Regions from separate parts of the Sporosarcina sp. QA0331 genome, predicted to be linked through region 3. Evidence: riboswitches for the same ligand, from Rfam matches in the RefSeq annotation. Region 3 holds a riboswitch; each other region holds the start of a gene.

Region 1 (3,480 bases), 1.2 Mb from region 3:
GTTGATGAAGTTATATCCGAAAAGAAACAGGATGCCGAAAAAGTTAACACGCAAATAAGATGTAGCCATGTCAATCATCGATTCGGGTGTTCCTAGCAATGCTAAAATCGGCTTCGCCAGAAAGAAACCCGCAAAGCTCAGCACTACGGACATGATCGCAAGCATAACGACGAATGCGTTCAAATAATTGCGCAATCCCGTCTCGCTTCCTTTGCCCTTTTGCTGAGACAGAATCGTTAGTGCCGCGTTATTCAGTCCGATGACAAAGGAAAGGACGGTGAAAACGACTGTGCCTGAAATCGCAACCGCCCCGAGCGCATTGGCGCCAATTAGATTTCCGACCCACAAACTGTCGATAAATTGATAAGACACTTGCAGTAGATTCGTTAAAATGATTGGAGCCGAATAAAAAATCAGCTGTTTCGCCAGCGGGCCTTCTGTAAAATCATACTGCTTCGCCATAGCGCTCCCCCTTTACCCAAATACTTTCAACCCTACCGCTCCTCCGATGATCAAACAAAGGAATAAAATCCGTTTCCATCCGGCCGCTTCCTTGAAAAACAAAATGCCCATCAGGACAGCACCCGCCGCACCAAGACCGGTCCAAATCGCATAGGCCGTCCCCATCGGAATATCGCGCATTGCGAGTGACAAAAACCAAAATCCGACCGAAAACGTTCCGACAATGAGCAGCAGACGGGGCAACGATCTTTTCTGCAAATACAGATTGATGGCCATAACGCCAAAAATCTCCCCGAAACTAGCTAAAACCAAATATACCCATGCCATCTCATTCGCCCCCTTCCGGCTCTTCGGATTCGACCGTCGTCATTTTGATTCCGATCACTCCTATGATAATAATCGCGATAAAAATCACCTTTGTAAAAGAAAACTCCGCATGGAAAAACAGAAAGTCTATAAGGACAATAGCCGCCGCTCCGGAACCGGTAAATACCGCATACACCGTCCCTGACGGCAATTTCTCGCACGCTTTAATAATTGCGTAAAAACTGATGATGATAGCAATGACGGTTCCCGTCCATTCGAGTGCATTGTCGGAATAACGAAGTCCAATCACCCAAAAAATCTCAACGATCGCTGCCAATAAAACATAAAGCCAAGCCAATGGAAATCCTCCTTCTCATTCATTCAACACCCACCATTATAACAAACGGCAATGGACATTCATTTCCAAAACTTCTTGCAATCTTGTGAGAAGCATGATAACTTTAGATAAATCTTTTTTCTAACAATACTATATTTTGATTCTTATCACGAGAGACGGAGGGATTGGCCCGATGAAGTCTCAGCAACCAGCCCGATTTTGGTATGGTGCTAATTCCAAAAGGCGTAGAACGTCTTGAAGATAAGAAGATTGATTTCAACCATCGTTGGAGGCCCTCTTCTTATTCAGAGAGGCCTCTTTTTTTCATACACAAAGGAGATGGACAATTTGACGAAGCAGAGCATCAACACGAAATTGGTACAACTAGGAAATCAGAGCGATCCAAGAACGGGAGCGGTCAATCCTCCCCTTCATTTTTCGACAGCGTACAAGCATGACGGATTAGGGCTTTCCACTGGCTTTGACTATACACGTACGAAAAACCCTACTCGGACGATTCTTGAAGAAGGCATCGCCAACCTTGAAAACGGTGACCGCGGATATGCGTGTAGCTCGGGCATGGCGGCAATCCAGCTCGTCATGTCCCTATTCAAATCTGGAGATGAACTAATCGCTCCCGACGACCTATACGGCGGCACCTTCCGTTTATTTGATCAATATGAGGCTCTGTATAATATCCAAACTTCCTATTCTTCTTTTGACAACGTCGAGGAAACCGAAAAGCTGATTACTGAAAACACAAAAGCGATTTTCATCGAAACGCCGACAAACCCGCTCATGCTCGAAATCGATATCGAACAATATGTAGAGCTTGCAAGAAAGCACAGCTTGCTGGTCATCGTCGACAATACGTTTTTGACGCCTTATTACCAACGTCCGATTGATCTTGGGGCTGATATTGTCATTCATAGCGCAACGAAATATATCGGCGGCCATAATGACGTGCTTGCAGGACTCGTCGTTGCTAAAGGAGAAGAGTTATCCAAGCGTTTAGGCGACAATCATAATGCGATGGGCGCGACTCTTTCTCCATTCGATTCATGGCTTGTCATCCGCGGCTTGAAAACTTTGCATGTACGAATGAAGCAACATGATGCGAATGCGAAGGAGCTCGTCACTTATTTGGAAAACGAACCACTTATCGATGATGTTCTGTATGCAGGGAAAGGCGGTATGATTTCATTCAGGCTGCGAGAAAGTGATTGGGTTGATCCGTTCTTGCAAAATCTACGCCTGATCACATTTGCCGAAAGTCTCGGAGGCGTCGAAAGCTTGATCACATATCCGACGACGCAAACCCATGCGGATATTCCTGAAGAAGAGCGTGAAAAACGCGGTGTCGATAAACGGCTATTGCGCTTCTCGGTCGGATTGGAAGAGGCTACAGATTTAATTGCTGACTTGAAACAAGCATTGAACGCAGCTGTGGGAAGCACCAACCTCCATGAAGTACTGAAATAATGTAGGAAACGCGTATGTAATATGATCGTGAAAAACAGCGGCTTTAGCTAAAGCCGCTGTTTAACTTTTCTACTATATAAAGAACCATTTAGAAACAATTAATTTTCATTCAAAAAATCAAAAACAGTACCTATAAAAACTTTACCAATAGATTGAATGGAACGTTCATCCACATCGAATTTTGGGTGATGGTGCGGGTAGACTGCATTTACATCGGGATTTCCGCCGCCAACAATGAAATAGCTCCCTTTAACCACTCTTTGATAATACGCAAAGTCCTCACTGCCCATCATCGGCTCGCCATGACGAACCTTATCTTCACCGAAAATACGGATTGCGACATTTTCCACCCGTTTCGTCTCTTCGGAATCGTTATAAATTGAAGGACAATCCCTTTTGTAATCAATAGAATATGTAGTACCTGCCGCCTCGCATGTCGATTTTGTAATAAGTTTCAAAGCGTTTTCAATTACATCACGCACGTTTTCATCGTAAGTTCTTACCGTTCCCTTAATAACCGCACGGTCAGGGATAATGTTGTTTGCCTGTCCGCTTTGAAAAGAGCCGACTGTTACCACAGCAGCCTTCTGCGGACTAACTCTTCTGCTGACGATCTGTTGCAGATTAACAACCAATTGACTTCCTGTCACTAATGGATCGATAGTTTCATGGGGGGATGAACCATGTCCCCCTTTACCAAAAATCGTAATCTCAAAATCATCTTGTGCAGATGAGGCATATTCCTCAATTACATTTACCATGCCGATGGGTTCATGCGACATGACGTGTGCACCATAGACAACATCAACGCCCTCGAGGCATCCATCCTCGATCATGAATTTCGCGCCTCCCGGTGTAGTCTCTTCGGCGAATTGGTGAAGAAAAACGACTGT
Region 2 (3,480 bases), 1.1 Mb from region 3:
ACATATTTTCGAAGAATGATCATATCATCGTCAACAAAGATTTCCATTGGTGCACCTTTTTCGAGCTTCAATGTATTTCTTAATTCTTTTGGGATTACAATCCGGCCAAGATGGTCGACTTTCCTGACAATACCTAAACTTCGCATAGTATCCTCCCTGACATTATGTTTTTGTGTACTTTTGTCTACAATTATACCAGTTAATTAGAAAAATACAAAAAAATGAATATACTCTCTTCTAGTCTCCTATTCTCTCTATTCCTCTTATCTATGCTTTAAAACGTTTCTGAACAACGTTTTTTCTGATAGAATAGTTAAGTCTTTTAAGAAAGGAGAACAATTATGTCATTCATCCAGAGAAAGTCGGTTGTTTTCGACTATGTCCAAATCATTATCGGAGCGACTTTGGTCGGTCTTTCGTTCAATATATTTTTATTGCCATCGCGCATTGCGGCGGGCGGCATTTCTGGTGTCAGTACGATCCTCTATGAATTATTCGGATACAATCCCGCATACGTCCAATGGCTTATTAATATCCCACTTATCGTTGTCGGGTTATTGCTTGCAGGAAAGGAATTCAGTGCAAAGACGATTGTCGGTACTTTTTTCGTACCATTTGTCATCTATTTGACGCACGGACTCCATTTGAATGTTGATAATCCGCTACTTAGTTCTATTTACGGCGGTATCATGCTCGGAATTGGACTGGGGATAGTGTATAGGGGGAATGGATCGACAGGAGGCACTGCCTTAATTGCCCAACTACTGAAAAAGTATACGGGCATTTCAAGCGGGTTTTCCCAATTGATTGTTGATGGGATTGTCGTTGTCACATCCGCTTTCGTATTCAATTTTGAACTTGCATTATACGCGCTTATGTCGATTTACGTAACGAGCAAAGTAATCGATTTCGTCCAACTGCAAACTTCACCGACAAAGCTCGTTCTCATCATTACGGAAAATGAAGAGAAAATCCAATCGGTCATTCAAAATGAAATTGACCGGGGTTTGACGAAAGTGAAGTCGACGGGAGGATATTCGAATGACGAGAAAACAATGATCTTTTGCGTCGTGGAACAGTCAGAAGCCGTCTACTTGAAAAAATTGCTTCAAACCGCGGAACCGTCGTCATTTGTCATTTTCTTGAACGCTTCAGAAATATTAGGACTTGGTTTTTCAAAAGCGAAAATTCATCGATGATAAAAAATCAGTATACAATTCGGATAATGATGATATAATAGTTTCAATTGAATATTTCTTATCAAGAGAAGCTGAGGGATTTGGCCCGATGAAGCTTCAGCAACCTCTGCGTCCGCAGGAAGGTGCTACCTCCAACAAGATGTTAAATCTTGAGAGATAAGAACGGAGAAGTTTTAAGCGAATCCTCGTTCCTATCTTATGGAACGGGGTTTTTTTAACGTCTAGACTTCGGGCGCCGTAGGCTTGGGTCATAAGTCAAAGCTGCTTTGTGGCAAAAAGCGCCACGCCGCATCTTCGCCTTATGCCTGTCGCCTATTGGCAGGCGCCCTGCGCTTTTGAATAATAAGGGGGAGACGAAATGCCAATCAATATACCTGAACATTTACCGGCACGCGAGTTGTTGAAAGAAGAGAGGATTTTCGTAATGGATGAAGGGCGGGCGACAACACAGGATATCCGCCCGTTAAATATTCTTATTTTGAATTTAATGCCAGAAAAAGAAAAAACAGAGCTTCAGCTGCTTCGACTGCTCGGCAATACGCCGCTGCAAGTGAATGTTATGTTTTTAAATACCGCAACGTATGAATCAAAAAATGTAAGCAAAAATCATTTGGACTCTTTCTATACAACATTCGAACACATCAAAAATAGACGTTATGATGGATTGATCATAACTGGAGCGCCGATTGAACATCTTGCGTTCGAGGATGTCGTTTACTGGGATGAATTAAAACAAATTATGGATTGGTCCAAAACAAATATCACTTCGACACTACATATTTGCTGGGGCGCACAAGCTGCCCTTTATCATCATTACGGTATCGATAAATTTGAATTGCCAAAAAAGCTATCGGGCATTTATAGTCATCAATTGACCGATCCGACTGTCGAATTGGCACGTGGCTTTAACGATCTGTTCTATGCACCCCATTCGCGGTATACGTCAGTGTCAATCGAGGAGATCGAGCAAGAGCAAGACCTTCAATTATTGGCAGTTTCAGAAGAAGCCGGCGCATTCATCATCCTTTCAAAGGACGGCAAACAGATCATGATTACGGGACATTTGGAATATGACGCATGCACGCTCGGCGAAGAATATGAGAGGGATCTAAAAAAAGGGATCGAAATTGAAATTCCTGAAAACTATTTCCCAGATGACAATCCAAAAAAGCAGCCATTGAATACATGGCGCTCCCATACACATCTTCTTTTCTCAAACTGGTTGAATTATTACGTGTATCAAGCGACACCGTTTGAATGGGAATAATATTTATAAGCAAAGCAGGGATTTTAGCGATTCCTGCTTTGCTTTTTTAATGCTGTATATTTTAATAGTTCAATCACACACTAGCTCTAGTGGAGGTGTGAACAGATGATTTCAGACGCAATTGAAAATATGGATTTTTGGGAAATGCTTTTTAGAACAACTTTTGCTTTTATCATTCTTATGATACTCGCCAGATTGATGGGGAAAAAACAGATTTCCCAGCTAACATTTTTCCATTACGTTACAGGTATTACAATAGGATCCATTGCTGCCGAGATATCTGCTCAATCAGAAACCCCTTTTTTAAATGGGGCAGTTGCGATGATTTGGTGGGCTTTATTAACGATATTCGTGAACTTATTAACGATGAAATCGAAAAAAGCGAGAATCATATTCGATGATCAGCCTACGATTATAATCCATAGAGGAAAAATAAGTGAACAAGGGATGAAGAAAGCCCGCCTCACATTGAATGATCTGAATATGATGCTCCGCGAGCAAAGTATTTTTACGGTCACAGACGTGAACTATGCCATTCTCGAAACGAACGGGCAATTAAGTGTCATGAAAAAAGCGAGCCAGGAAGCCGCTACCCGCAAAGATGTTAAAGCGCCTGGCCAAGAGCCAAAGTATATCCCGACAGAAATCATTTCGGACGGGAAATTGATCAAAGAAAACTTGACCGAGCTGAGCCTAACAGAAGAATGGGTATATGAGCAACTAAAGAAAAATGGAATCGGTAAAGTGGAACAAGTGTATTATGCGGAAATCCTTAAAGACGGAAGCCTCCATATCGATCAGCGAACAGAAGAAAAATAATTCAAGCTATAATCGTATTTAAAAACCGGGGGCTAAAATGTCTTCATGCCCCCGACTGTTAGTATTTCTATATATATGGTATAATGACTGACAGTCATTCAGTGGAAGGGTGGACGGCAATTGGATAAGAAAGAAAGAATCATAAAAGCGGCTATTGAAGTTTTTCGTGAGCAAGGCATCGAGAAGACAAAGATA
Region 3 (3,480 bases):
AATTGACGGCATTATACCACCCTTCCTTCCTAACTTTGCTTTGTCATTTTAAATCAAAGTCGCTCTATTATCGGACTTCGACAGGCGCAGCTTTCTCAATCGCCTGCTGCAAGTCTGCAATCGTATCTTCCGTAGACTCAAGTCCGACAGACAGACGGATCAATTCTTCTGGCGTTCCCGTCTTTTTCAAGTCCTCAGCAGACAATTGCTGATGTGTCGTCGATGCAGGATGGATGATAAGTGATTTTGCATCCCCTACATTCGCTACGTGTGACCACAACGTAATATTGTCGATCACTTTGCGTCCTGCTTCACGTCCACCTTTAATACCGAAGACGATGATGGAGCCGAAGCCATTTTTCAAGTATTTCTTAGCATTTTCATACGTCGGATGGTCTTCCAATCCTGCGTATGTTACCCACTCTACAGATGGATGCGATTTTAGGAACTCAGCCACTTTAACGGCATTTTCGTTATGACGAGTAACACGCAAATGAAGCGTCTCTAGCCCTTGTAGGAAGTTGAAAGCACTATCCGGATCTAGGCAAGGCCCGAAGTCGCGCAGTAATTGGACGCGAAGCTTTGTCGCAAATGCAGCTGCCGCAGTGTCAATACCGTATCGAAGTCCGTTGTACGTTGTATCAGGCTCTGTAAAGCCAGGGAATTTCCCTCTCGTCCAGTCGAATTTCCCCGCGTCTACAACGACGCCGCCGATTGTTGTTCCATGGCCGCCGATCCATTTCGTCGCGGAATGAATGACAACGTCCGCCCCGAACTCGATTGGATTCGATCCGTATGGGGATGCAAATGTGTTATCGATGATGAACGGGATTTCATTCTCATGCGCAATGTTTGCGACCGCTTCGATATCGAGCACTTGAAGGCTCGGGTTCCCGATTGTTTCAGCGAATATCGCTTTTGTTTTGTCCGTGATTGCAGCACGGAAGTTTTCAGGGTTTTCTGCATCGACGAATTTTACATTGATGCCGTAGCGAGGAAGCGTGACGGCGAATAGATTATACGTTCCACCGTATAGGTTGCCCGCCGCGACGATCTCGTCCCCAACTCCAGCAATGTTCAAAATGGAAAAGGCGATAGCGGCCATACCGGAAGAAAGAGCGACAGCGGCTGTTCCACCTTCTAAAAGTGCAACTCTTTCTTCAAAGACAGCAACAGTCGGATTCGTGATTCTTGTGTAAATATTGCCTGCTTCTTGCAAGCCGAATAAGTTTTGGGCATGTTCAGTATCGCGGAAAACAAATGCAGTAGTACGGTGGATCGGCACAGCGCGTGAACCTGTAATAGGATCCGGCTTTTGGCCTCCGTGTAAAAGAAGAGTTTCTGGTTGAAGTTGGTTTGTCATTTTTATTACCTCCAGTGGATTTTTTTAAGATGAAAAGGCAATGCGGAGGCGTTGGGGGTTTTTGGAATAAAAAAAATAACCCCTTTCGCTAAGAGAAGGGTTACGCTTTCGCTTATTCCTCCTCTTATCTTTCAGACCGTTTGCACGAATCTGTAGGAAGTAGCACCTTTGCAAGTTCGTCACTTGCCGGTTGCCGGGCATCGCAGGGCCTAGTCCCTCCGCCGCTCTTGATAAGAGTTTGGGTATTCAGTTTTTCATCTTGTTGAACAGTATAGGAGACTCTTTTTGAAAAGTCAAGAGGTGAATTTATTTTTTTCTGAAACTTCCGCTTTATCTCTGATGTTATAATAGTTTTAGTAATTGGACTGACGGCGCAGGTGTGCTTGCATCGGACGTGGAACCTGCCTCTTTGGTCGCGTGGACACTTGCTTTGGACACGGAAGCACCCTCTTTGGACGCGCAGACACTCACTTTGGACGCGGGAGGGCCTTCTTTGGACGTGCAGCTACTTGCTTTGGACGCGATTCAACAGGCTTTGGACGTTGGTGCATATGAATATATTAATTTTGGAGGATTTATATGACGTTATGGATTTTGGGCATAGTCATTTGTGGTTATTTAGTCGGCTGCTTGCACGGTTCGACAGTTGCACATTGGATTTCTGGGGTTAATTTAAAAGAGACTGGTGTGAAAAATGCTGGGGCGTCGAATGCGATGATTGTTCTCGGGAAACGGTATGGCGCTCTTGTTGCATTAATTGATATCGGCAAAGGCGTTCTCGCGGTCATTGCGGTAAGATTGCTAGCAGGACATTTCGGACTGCCTGTAGAATCTATCATATTGTTATTATTTGTTGTCGGCGCAGCCGTTATATTCGGCCATAATTTTCCGTTCTATATGAAGTTCAACGGTGGTAAAGGAACGGCTACCGTAATCGGTGTACTTTTCGCCATCGATTGGCGATTCGGGCTTGCCGGGCTTGCTTTATTCATACTGGTTGCCCTTCTCACCGACATTCTTGTCATCGGCGTCTTCATGCTCTATATTACTCTCTTCGTCATGGCCGTTTGGCTCGATGGTTATTGGCCGATACTGATTGCCGTGTTGCTTTCCTTAATGGCGATCTGGAAGCATATCGAAAACTTCAAGCGAATTCGAAAAGGGACTGAACCACGGATTCGTGCATCATTCAAGAAAAAACAGAAGCACTCGGAATGAGGCTTCTGTTTTTTCTTATGCTATCCTTATCAAAAATCCAACCAAATCTTCACAGCCGTCCCTAAAATCAACACCGCCAATATACCCTGCAATATTTTCGTATTCATCTTCTGTCCCGCCTTTGCCCCTAGTGGAGCAGCAAGGATACTCGCTACAATCATGATGGCGGCTGGTCCGTAAAGAACTTGGTCAGTCACGATCTTCCCTACCGTCGAACCGATCGATGAGATGAATGTGATAGCAAGTGACGTTGCAATTGTCATGCGTGTCGGGATTTTCAAAACGACGAGCATGATCGGAACTAGAATAAAAGCACCTGCAGCTCCGACAATCCCAGCAGCAATGCCGACGATGAAAGCAAGTACGGCTGCAAGCCATTTATTGAAAACGACTTGATCCGCCGGAATATCATCCAGTCCTTTTTTCGGAATGAACATCATGACGGCCGCAATCGTTGCCAAAATGCCATACACGAGATTGATGCTTCCTTCTGATATCAAATTGGAACCATACCCTCCGATAAAGCTTCCGACTAAAATCGCACTTCCCATATAAATGATCAATGTCTTGTTAAGATATCCGCCTTTCCGGTACGCCCACACTCCGGATATTGTCGCGAAGAACACTTGGATTGCACTGATTCCTGACACTTCGTGTGCAGAGAATGCGGCAATTCCGAGCAATGGCGGAATGTATAATAGCATCGGATATTTGATAATTGATCCACCGATTCCGACCATGCCGGAAACGAAGGACCCTATAAATCCAATGAGAAAAATGGTAACGAGAAATGTCAAATCCATAAAATCACTCTCCTTAATTAGGAAAAGGGTATCTGTTTAGATACCCCCACCCTTTATTCAGCTTTCTTAATCCAGAACATGAAGACGCCTGCTTCT

Evidence for each region. Region 3 has a riboswitch for S-adenosylmethionine ahead of AC0L13_RS00865 (O-acetylhomoserine aminocarboxypropyltransferase/cysteine synthase family protein). Riboswitches for the same ligand answer to the same signal wherever they lie in the genome.
Region 1: linked by a shared signal. The riboswitch ahead of AC0L13_RS15650 (methionine biosynthesis PLP-dependent protein) and the one ahead of AC0L13_RS00865 (O-acetylhomoserine aminocarboxypropyltransferase/cysteine synthase family protein) in region 3 are both predicted to bind S-adenosylmethionine.
Region 2: linked by a shared signal. The riboswitch ahead of metA (homoserine O-acetyltransferase MetA) and the one ahead of AC0L13_RS00865 (O-acetylhomoserine aminocarboxypropyltransferase/cysteine synthase family protein) in region 3 are both predicted to bind S-adenosylmethionine.

The regions. Positions count from the first base shown of each region.
Region 1 is NZ_CM147850.1:3,087,455-3,090,934, forward strand. Features, by position in the region: gene AC0L13_RS15635 (MATE family efflux transporter) at 1-462, opposite strand, end outside; gene AC0L13_RS15640 (DMT family transporter) at 475-789, opposite strand; gene AC0L13_RS15645 (DMT family transporter) at 791-1,126, opposite strand; SAM riboswitch class I at 1,267-1,373, shown strand; gene AC0L13_RS15650 (methionine biosynthesis PLP-dependent protein) at 1,445-2,587, shown strand; gene AC0L13_RS15655 (M20 metallopeptidase family protein) at 2,686-3,480, opposite strand, start outside.
Region 2 is NZ_CM147850.1:1,207,665-1,211,144, forward strand. Features, by position in the region: gene AC0L13_RS05750 (AbrB/MazE/SpoVT family DNA-binding domain-containing protein) at 1-146, opposite strand, end outside; gene AC0L13_RS05755 (YitT family protein) at 342-1,199, shown strand; SAM riboswitch class I at 1,255-1,362, shown strand; gene metA (homoserine O-acetyltransferase MetA) at 1,558-2,466, shown strand; gene AC0L13_RS05765 (YetF domain-containing protein) at 2,572-3,285, shown strand; gene AC0L13_RS05770 (TetR/AcrR family transcriptional regulator) at 3,406-3,480, shown strand, end outside.
Region 3 is NZ_CM147850.1:157,467-160,946, reverse strand. Features, by position in the region: gene AC0L13_RS00870 (homoserine dehydrogenase) at 1-12, opposite strand, end outside; gene AC0L13_RS00865 (O-acetylhomoserine aminocarboxypropyltransferase/cysteine synthase family protein) at 68-1,363, opposite strand; SAM riboswitch class I at 1,485-1,600, opposite strand; gene AC0L13_RS00860 (hypothetical protein) at 1,773-1,946, shown strand; gene AC0L13_RS00855 (glycerol-3-phosphate acyltransferase) at 1,943-2,581, shown strand; gene AC0L13_RS00850 (sulfite exporter TauE/SafE family protein) at 2,611-3,384, opposite strand; gene AC0L13_RS00845 (sulfurtransferase TusA family protein) at 3,438-3,480, opposite strand, start outside.